3 regions of the Kitasatospora cystarginea genome follow, and region 3 is predicted to be linked to each of the others. Evidence: predicted binding sites of a transcription regulator. Region 3 holds the regulator's gene; each other region holds the start of a gene.

Region 1 (3,275 bases), on a different contig from region 3:
GGAGACCGTCGCGATCAACACCGGCGACGGTCTGAAGACCCTGGACGCGGTGGCCGACGCGGGACTGACCGCCACCATCCGCCCGACGCTTAACTCCTTCCGCGCTGCGGGCCTGGCGTCCGTCTGACGCCCGCCCGCTCCCTCCCGGCCCCAAGACACCACCGCACCTAGGAGCTTCGCACCATGAGCGCTTCCGTCCGCATCCCCACCATCCTGCGCACCTACACCGGCGGTGCCGCCGAGGTGAGCGCCCAGGGCGCGACCCTGGCCGCCGTCATCGCCGACCTGGACGCCAACCACCCCGGCATCGCCGCCCGCATCCTGGACGACGCGGGCAAGCTGCGCCGCTTCGTCAACGTCTACGTCAACGACGACGACGTGCGCTTCGCGGAGGGCCTGGAGACCGAGATCAAGGACGGCGCCAGCGTCTCGGTCATCCCCGCGGTGGCCGGCGGCTGCTGACCGGCCGGCACCCGCTCCGGATGCCGCGGGACTAGCACACCGGGAGCCGTCGACGGGCATGGAATGGCTATTTCCGTGCCGGTCGGCGGCTCTCGGCGTGCCGGTGGAAAAGGGTGGCCCGAAGGGGCGGTAAAGTGCGCAGATACCGGCATGCATCCCGCCGGCCAACCCCGGGAACGCGGCCCGCGGCGGGCCCGCCCCCGACGCCCTGACGGCCGATCGCATACACAGGGCTCTTCCGGCCGCTAAGACGGACCTTGGACAGTCTGCCGCAGAAGATGTCAGGACGACGTCAGAAATTCACCGGCGATTTGCGAGCGTTCGTCCATTATGCCCGGCGGGAATAGGCACGGTCTGCCGCTTTCATCCCGCGGTATCCGAAAACTTCCGGATGGAATTCCCGGAAGTTGGGCCTGTTGCAGAGGGCACCTGTCCGGATACATTCAGCGGCGGTCGCACGCAATCACCCGTCGGCCCGGCAACTCCCGGGAGGCGGCGGAGGTTTGCGGCGTGCACGGCTGCGCCCAGGGGGGTTTCCTCGGGCCGGCCTACCAGCCTGGGCCCGCACCCTGCGGGTCCGTGAAGGGCCAGCACAGCACAAGGGGAGTTCGGAATGGCTCAGGGCACCGTCAAGTGGTTCAACGCGGAGAAGGGCTACGGCTTCATCGCGGTCGACGGTGGTGCGGACGTGTTCGTCCACTACAGCGCGATCCAGATGGACGGCTACCGCACCCTCGAAGAGGGCCAGCGGGTCGAGTTCGAGATCTCCCAGGGGCAGAAGGGCCCGCAGGCGGACATGGTCCGCGCCGCTGCGGTCTGACCTTCCGGCCTGCGGAGCCCTCGGCTCGGTCACGAGCTGGCGCTCACAACGTTGTTCGAGCAGTGGACCCGTACGACCCCCGTCGTGCGGGTCCACTGCTGTCTTCGCCGGTGTCCGGATCCGGACACCGGCGGCCGCTCGTGATCGCCGACTCCCGGTCGACACTGTCGCATTGGGCTTGCACTCGGTATCCCAGAGTGCTAATCATTGGCGTTAGCACTCTCCGCTCGAGAGTGACAACGGACCGGGTCGGTGAGGTTCCGGGGAGCGGCAGGGGAAAGGACCCCCGCTCCTGGGTGCCGTCCGTCGCGGGCACCTCTTGGTCCGAGCAGTCGACCGTGTCCTGGAGGACCACTTCCGATGGCCAAGATCATCGCGTTTGACGAGGAAGCTCGCCGCGGCCTTGAGCGTGGCATGAACCAGCTTGCCGACGCAGTCAAGGTGACGCTGGGCCCCAAGGGCCGCAACGTCGTCCTTGAGAAGAAGTGGGGCGCCCCCACGATCACCAACGACGGTGTCTCCATCGCCAAGGAGATCGAGCTCGAGGACCCGTACGAGAAGATCGGCGCGGAGCTCGTCAAGGAGGTCGCCAAGAAGACCGACGACGTCGCGGGTGACGGCACCACCACCGCCACCGTGCTGGCCCAGGCCCTGGTTCGCGAGGGTCTGCGCAACGTCGCCGCCGGCGCCAACCCGATGGCCCTGAAGCGCGGTATCGAGAAGGCCGTCGCCGCCGTCTCGGACCAGCTGCTGGCCCAGGCCAAGGACGTGGAGACCAAGGAGCAGATCGCCTCCACCGCCTCCATCTCCGCCGCCGACACCCAGATCGGCGAGCTGATCGCCGAGGCCATGGACAAGGTCGGCAAGGAAGGCGTCATCACCGTCGAGGAGAGCAACACCTTCGGCCTGGAGCTGGAGCTCACCGAGGGCATGCGCTTCGACAAGGGCTACATCTCCGCCTACTTCGCCACCGACCTGGAGCGGATGGAGGCGTCCTTCGAGGACCCGTACATCCTGATCGCCAACTCCAAGATCGGCTCGGTCAAGGACCTGCTCCCGCTGCTGGAGAAGGTCATGCAGTCCGGCAAGCCGCTGGTCATCATCGCCGAGGACGTCGAGGGCGAGGCCCTGTCGACCCTGGTCGTGAACAAGATCCGTGGCACCTTCAAGTCCGTCGCCGTCAAGGCCCCGGGCTTCGGTGACCGCCGCAAGGCCATGCTCGGCGACATCGCCATCCTCACCGGTGGCACCGTCATCTCCGAGGAGGTCGGCCTCAAGCTCGAGAACGCGGGCCTGGACCTCCTGGGCACCGCCCGCAAGGTCGTCATCACCAAGGACGAGACCACCATCGTCGACGGTGGCGGCGACAGCGAGCAGGTCGCGGGCCGCGTGAACCAGATCCGCGCCGAGATCGAGAACAGCGACTCGGACTACGACCGCGAGAAGCTGCAGGAGCGCCTGGCCAAGCTGGCCGGCGGCGTGGCCGTCATCAAGGCCGGTGCCGCGACCGAGGTCGAGCTCAAGGAGCGCAAGCACCGCATCGAGGACGCCGTCCGCAACGCCAAGGCCGCCGTCGAGGAGGGCATCGTCGCCGGTGGTGGCGTCGCCCTGCTGCAGGCCGGTGTCGCGTTCGAGAAGCTCGAGCTGGACGGCGACGAGGCCACCGGTGCCAACATCGTCCGCGTCGCGCTGGAGGCCCCGATCAAGCAGATCGCGACCAACGCCGGCCTCGAGGGCGGCGTCGTGGTGGAGAAGGTGCGCAACCTCCCCGCCGGCCACGGTCTGAACGCGGCCACCAACGAGTACGTCGACCTGGTCGCCGAGGGCATCATCGACCCGGCCAAGGTCACCCGCTCCGCGCTGCAGAACGCCGCGTCCATCGCGGCGCTGTTCCTGACCACCGAGGCCGTCATCGCCGACAAGCCGGAGAAGGCCGCTGCCCCGGCCGGCGGCGGCATGCCGGGCGGTGACATGGACTTCTGATCCTCCCCGA
Region 2 (3,275 bases), on a different contig from region 3:
GTCACCGAAGCCCGGGGCCTTGACGGCCACGGCGTTGAAGGTGCCACGGATCTTGTTCACCACGAGGGTGGAGAGCGCCTCGCCGTCCACGTCCTCGGCGATGATCAGCAGCGGCTTGGAGGCGCCGCTCTGCAGGATCTTCTCGAGCAGCGGGAGCAGCTCCTGGATGGAGGAGATCTTGCTCTGGTTGATCAGGATGTACGGGTCCTCCAGGACCGCCTCCTGACGCTCGGCGTCGGTGACGAAGTACGGCGAGAGGTAACCCTTGTCGAACTGCATGCCCTCGGTGAAGTCCAGCTCCACGCCGAAGGTGTTCGACTCCTCGACGGTGATGACACCGTCCTTGCCGACCTTGTCGATCGCCTCGGCGATCAGCTCGCCGACCTGGGTGTCCTGCGCGGAGAGCGAGGCGACGGCGGCGACGTCGTCCTTGCCCTCGATCTCGCGGGCGACGGAGAGCAGGTGCTCGGAAACGGCGGCGACGGCCTTGTCGATGCCCTTCTTCAGGGCGGCCGGGCCGGCACCGGCGGCGACGTTGCGCAGACCCTCGTTGACCAGGGCCTGGGCCAGCACGGTGGCAGTGGTGGTGCCGTCACCGGCGACGTCGTTGGTCTTGGTGGCGACCTCCTTGACCAGCTGGGCGCCGAGGTTCTCGTACGGGTCGTCCAGCTCGACCTCGCGGGCGATGGTCACACCGTCGTTGGTGATGGTCGGAGCGCCGAACTTCTTGTCGATGACGACGTTGCGGCCCTTGGGGCCGATGGTCACCTTGACGGTGTCGGCCAGCTTGTTGACACCGCGCTCCAGCGAGCGGCGGGCGTCCTCGTCGAACTGCAGGATCTTCGCCATGGTTCCGTTCCCTCGGGGTTTCTGCGTACGTGAGCCAACAACCGCGCCCCGGGCTCCTGTGTCTGGTCCGACACGGATCCGGGGCGGGTCGCTACGACTTACTTCTCGACGATCGCGAGGACGTCGCGGGCCGACAGGACGAGGTACTCCTCGTTGTTGTACTTGACCTCGGTGCCGCCGTACTTCGAGTACAGGACGACGTCACCGACCTTCACGTCGAGCGGGAGACGCTGGCCGTCCTCGAAGCGGCCCGGGCCGACGGCCAGGACGACGCCCTCCTGGGGCTTCTCCTTGGCAGTGTCCGGGATAACCAGGCCGGAGGCCGTGGTGGTCTCGGCCTCGAGCGGCTGGACCACGATGCGGTCCTCGAGCGGCTTGATGGCAACCTTGCTGCTGACGGTGGTCACGTCCGAGCTCCCCTTCGGAGATTACGGGGTAGTCCTACAGGTTGGTGGCGATGCCTGCGGGCCTGCCGTCGCGGGGGTCAGACACGCTCGATCGCGTTAGCACTCTCCCGGTGGAGAGTGCCAGGAACGACCATAGGGGGCCGTTAGCACTCAGTCAACCAGAGTGCCAACGGCGTGGCTCGGTGTTCCGCGGAACCCGCTCGAAGCGGCCAATCAACCGCACTCGTGCTCGAATCACCGGCCGCCGGAGCACCGTGAGCGCGCCGGCGCCAGACGCGATCCGCCCCGCCGGGGAGCGGCGCAGCCCCACCCCGGGTCGGCGGGACGACCGGCCGGTCCGTGCCGAACGGGGAGAATGGCCCCGTGGAGATCGAATCGTTCCGGGCCCTGCTGACCGACGAGGGCCAGACGCTGCTGGCCGAGCTGCGTGACTTCAAGGCCGGCGAGGAACTCGCGGTGGCCACCCGGCTGCGCCGCGGGCACCCGGCCGAGCTGGTGTCGGCCGCGCTCGCCCAGGCGCAGCTGCGGCAGCGGGCCAGGGCGAAGTTCGGCGATCTGGCGGACCGGCTGTACTTCACACCCAACGGGGTCGAGCAGGCGACCCGCCGCAGCGTGGCCGAGTGGCGCGCGCGGCGCTTCGCCGAGCTGGGGGTGCGCCGGCTGGCCGACCTGTGCTGCGGGATCGGCGGCGACGCCATCGCACTGGCCCGGCTGGGGATCTCCGTACTGGCGGTCGACCGCGACCCGCTGACCTGCGCGGTCGCCGGGGCGAACGCCGCCGCACTGGGCCTGGCCGAGCTGATCGAGGTGCGCTGCGCGGACGTCACCGAGGTGGACGTGACCGGGTACGACGCGCTCTTCACCGATCCGGCGCGGCGCACCTCGCGCGGCCGGGTGTTCGACCCCGAGGCGTACTCACCGCCGCTCTCCTGGGCGATCGGGGCCGCCCGCCGTACGCCGTTCGGAGCGCTCAAGGTCGCGCCGGGCATCCCGCACGAGCTGGTCCCCGAGGACGCCGAGGCCGAGTGGGTCTCCGACCACGGCGAGGTGAAGGAGGCCGCGCTCTGGTTCGGCACCCGGGCCGCCCAGCCGCACCGCGCGACCCTGCTGCCCGGCCCCCACACCCTGACCGGCGGCCGCCTGCCCGACCCCGAGGCGGGTCCGGTGGGCCGCTACCTGTACGAGCCGGACGGCGCGGTGATCCGGGCCCACCTGGTCGCCGAGGTGGCCGGGCAGGTGGACGGGCGGCTGATCGACCCGATGATCGCGTACGTGACCTCGGACCGGCTGGCTCCGACCCCCTACGCGCACGCCTACGAGATCAGCGACGTGTTGCCGTTCAACGTGAAGAAGCTCAAGGCACTGCTGCGCGAGCGTGGGGTCGGCACCGTGGTGATCAAGAAGCGCGGCATCGGCATCACCCCGGAGGAGTTGCGCCGCCAGCTCAAGCCCAGTGGCCCGAACGAGCTGACGGTGATCCTCAGCCGCACCGACCACGGTCCGCTGATGATGCTGGCCAGGCCGGTGACGGCGGCCCAGCCGGTGGGTGCCTGAACTCAGCCGGCGGGCGCCTGGATGTAGTCCTCCAGCCGGGCGACGGCGAAGCCCTGCTCCTGGATCCGACTGAGCAGCTCGCCGAACATCTCGGTCATGGTCTCGCCGTGCAGCTCGGAGGGGCCGCGGAAGTGCGCCAGGATGATGTCGCCGGGCTTCAGCTTCTTGTCGCCGGTCTGGTACTGCATGTCGTGGACCTGCATCGACTCCTGCCAGAGCACCACCGCGCGCGGGCCGCACTCCTGGACCGCTGTGTTCAGCGCCGCGGTGTGCGCGCCGTCCCCGAACGGCGGGCGGAAGAGCAGCGGTGCTTTGCCGTACTGCTCGGTGAGCGTCGCCTGGTCCTCGCAGACCTCGGACTTCTGCTTGGCCGGCGAGATCTTGCTCATCTGCGGATGGTCCACGGTGTGGTTCTGGATGTGGTTGCCGAGGGCCTGCAGCGGCTTGAAGTAGCCGTAGTCGCTC
Region 3 (3,275 bases):
GGCACGGCGAACAGTTGGTCGAGATCGGGCTTGACCGGCTTGGTGCGGCCGAAGAGGGCGTCCAGGAATCCCACGGTGGTCCCCTTGTGCGAGGTGGCGGTCAGTGGCCGAGCTGGGCGGAGATCCTGGCGAGTTGGGCGAGCCGCTGCTCCAGCGTCGGGTGGGTGGACATCAGCTGGCTCGCGGTCTCCCGGGCGCTGAGCGCGGGCGCGAAGTAGAAGGCGTTGTAGGGCTGCGCCTGGCGCAGGTCCTTGCTGGGGATGGCCGCGATCTGGCCGGTCACCTTGGTGAGTGCCGAGGCCAGCGCGCTCGGCCGGCCGGTGAGCTGGGCGGCGGCCCGGTCGGCGGCCAGCTCGCGGTAGCGCGAGAGCAGCCGGGTGAGCAGGAAGCTGATCGCGTACACCAGCATGCTGACCAGCGGGATGACCAGCATGGCGATGGCCGCGTTGCTGTCGTTGTTGTTCCGGTTGCCGCCGCCGAGGAAGCCGCCGTACAGCGCGATCCGGGTCATCATCCCGGCCAGCACGCCGAGGAAACCGGCGATCGTCATCACCGCGACGTCCCGGTGCGCGACGTGCGAGAGCTCGTGGGCGAGAACGCCCTCCAGCTCCTCCGGCTCCAGTCGGCGCAGCAGGCCGGTGGTCACGCAGACCACCGCGTTCTGCGGGTTGCGGCCGGTGGCGAAGGCGTTGGGCATGTCGTTGTCGGCGACCGCCACCCTGGGTTTGGGCATGTCGGCCATGGCGCAGAGCCGGTCGATGGTGCCGTGCAGCTGCGGGTACTGCTCGGGGCTCACCGGCCGGGCACCCATCGCCCGCTCGGTGATCTTGTCGCTGAACCAGAACTGGGCCACGAAGAGTCCGCCGGAGATCAGCACGATCAGCGGCCACGCCCCGCGCAGCAGGACGATCAGTACGCCCGTGAAGCCCACGTACAGCAGGCCGATGAGGAACATGGTGATGACCATCCGCCCGGTCAGACCACGATCGGGTGCGAAGCGGGAGTGCTGGGATGAAGCCGACATCTCTGCTCCTTCGTTACATCGCTCGCCTTCGATGCTGCCACTCCGGGCGCCCCGGGGCACCGACTTCGTACCCCGGATCCGACAAGGATCACCGGGGCGGCCCGTTCCTGCCGTCGGACCCGGGCCGTACACTGGCAAGTACGGTTCTGGCACTCTGCCTTCCAGAGTGCCAAGAGGCCGGTCGGCCAAGGGATTCAACGGACGAAGACGGAGGTGCGTGCCGTGTACAGCGAGCGCAGTGCTGACGAGCGCAAGCCGGACGCGCGCCGGCTGGAGTCCCGTCGTCCGCTGGACGAGCGCAAGCTGGCGGTACTGCGCGCGATCGTCCAGGACTACGTGGGCACCGAGGAGCCGGTCGGCTCCAAGGCCCTGGTCGAGCGGCACAGTCTCGGGGTCTCACCGGCCACCGTGCGCAACGACATGGCGGCGCTGGAGGAGGACGGTTACATCCACCAGCCGCACACCAGTGCCGGGCGGATCCCGACCGACAAGGGCTACCGCCTGTTCGTCGACAGGCTGGCCGAGGTCAAGCCGATGAGTGCGCCGGAGCGTCGGGCGATCCGCCACTTCCTGGACGGCGCGGTCGACCTGGACGACGTGGTGGCCCGCACGGTCCGCCTGCTGGCGCAGCTGACCAGGCAGGTCGCGGTGGTCCAGTACCCCTCGCTCAGCCGGTCCACGGTGCGGCACATCGAGCTGGTGGCGCTGGCTCCGGCGAAGGTGATGCTGGTGCTGATCACCAACACCGGCCGGGTCGAGCAGCGGCTGGTGGACTGCCCCGGCGCGGTCGGCGAGAACGTGCTGGCCGATCTGCGGTCCAGACTCAACGCCGGCGCGGTCGGCCGCCCGCTGCCCGAGGTGCCCGGCGCGCTGGAGGAACTCCCGGCGGCCTTCGAGCCGTCGGACCGGCCGACGGTCAGTGTGGTGCTCGCCACGTTGTTCGAGACGCTGGCCGAGCAGAACGAGGAGCGGATCATGCTGGCCGGTACGGCCAATCTGACCCGCTTCGGACATGACTTCCCGCTCACCATCCAGCCGGTGCTGGAGGCACTGGAAGAACAGGTGGTCCTGCTCCGCCTGTTGGGTGAGACGGCGGACGCCGGGATGACGGTCCGGATCGGTCACGAGAACGAGTACGAGGGGCTCAATTCCACCTCGATCGTCTCGGTCGGTTACGGTTCCGGCGACCAGAGTGTGGCAAAACTCGGGGTGATCGGTCCGACCCGGATGGACTATCCGGGCACAATGGGGGCGGTGCGAGCGGTGGCCCGGTACGTGGGTCAGATCCTGGCCGAGTCGTAGCACAGGCCGCTGGTTGAACCGGCGGCGACCAGTCGCAAGCACTTCTACAGGCGGAACAAGCGGAGCATTTGGTGGCCACGGACTACTACGCGGTACTCGGCGTCCGACGGGATGCGGGGCAGGACGAGATCAAGAAGGCGTTCCGGCGCCTGGCACGCGAACTGCACCCGGACGTCAACCCGGACCCGAAGACGCAGGAGCGGTTCAAGGAGATCAACGCCGCTTACGAGGTGCTCTCCGACCCGCAGAAGCGGCAGGTGTACGACCTCGGCGGAGACCCGCTGTCGCCCAACGGCGGCGGTGGCGCGGGCGGCTTCGGCGCCGGCGCGGCGGGCTTCGGCTTCTCCGACATCATGGACGCCTTCTTCGGCGCCGCCTCCGGCCAGCGCGGCCCGCGCTCGCGGACCCGGCGCGGTCAGGACGCGATGATCCGTCTGGAGATCACCCTGGAGGAGGCCGCCTTCGGCACCACCAAGGAACTCCAGGTCGACACCGCCGTGACCTGCACCACCTGTTCCGGCGAGGGTGCCGCACCCGGCACCTCCGCGCAGACCTGCGACATGTGCCGCGGCAAGGGCGAGGTCTCCCAGGTCACCCGGTCCTTCCTGGGTCAGGTCATGACCTCCCGTCCCTGCCCGCAGTGCCAGGGCTTCGGCACCGTCGTGCCGACCCCGTGCCCCGAGTGCGCCGGCGACGGCCGGGTGCGCGCCCGCCGTACCCTCACCGTCAAGATCCCGGCAGGTGTGGACAACGGCACCCGGATCCAGCTGGCCGGCGAGGGCGAGGTCGGCCCCGGCGGCGGCCCGGCCGGCGACCTCTACGTCGAGATCGCCGAGACCAGCCACGCGGTCTTCCAGCGGCGCGGCGACGACCTGCACTGCACCGTCACCATCCCGATGACGGCCGCGGCGCTCGGCACCCAGGTGCCGCTGCAGACCCTGGACGGCCT

What was found. Region 3 encodes HrcA, which represses chaperone genes, less so after heat shock. Its sites were predicted from a motif close to TTNGCACTCNGNNNNNCNGAGTGCNAA; they were not measured.
Region 1: groL (chaperonin GroEL) is a predicted target of HrcA. The motif match lies at 1,460-1,486, and genes of this name have one in related genera.
Region 2: groES (co-chaperone GroES) is a predicted target of HrcA. The motif match lies at 1,400-1,426, and genes of this name have one in related genera.

The regions. Positions count from the first base shown of each region.
Region 1 is NZ_BAAATR010000017.1:75,304-78,578, forward strand. It holds gene thrC (threonine synthase) at 1-127, shown strand, start outside; gene ABD369_RS19860 (ubiquitin-like small modifier protein 1) at 184-462, shown strand; gene ABD369_RS19865 (cold-shock protein) at 1,076-1,282, shown strand; gene groL (chaperonin GroEL) at 1,643-3,265, shown strand.
Region 2 is NZ_BAAATR010000003.1:33,791-37,065, forward strand. It holds gene groL (chaperonin GroEL) at 1-849, opposite strand, end outside; gene groES (co-chaperone GroES) at 948-1,256, opposite strand; gene ABD369_RS03940 (class I SAM-dependent methyltransferase) at 1,620-2,810, shown strand; gene ABD369_RS03945 (polysaccharide deacetylase family protein) at 2,813-3,275, opposite strand, start outside.
Region 3 is NZ_BAAATR010000022.1:117,364-120,638, forward strand. It holds gene pspAB (PspA-associated protein PspAB) at 1-74, opposite strand, end outside; gene htpX (zinc metalloprotease HtpX) at 101-1,024, opposite strand; gene hrcA (heat-inducible transcriptional repressor HrcA) at 1,313-2,326, shown strand; gene dnaJ (molecular chaperone DnaJ) at 2,398-3,275, shown strand, end outside.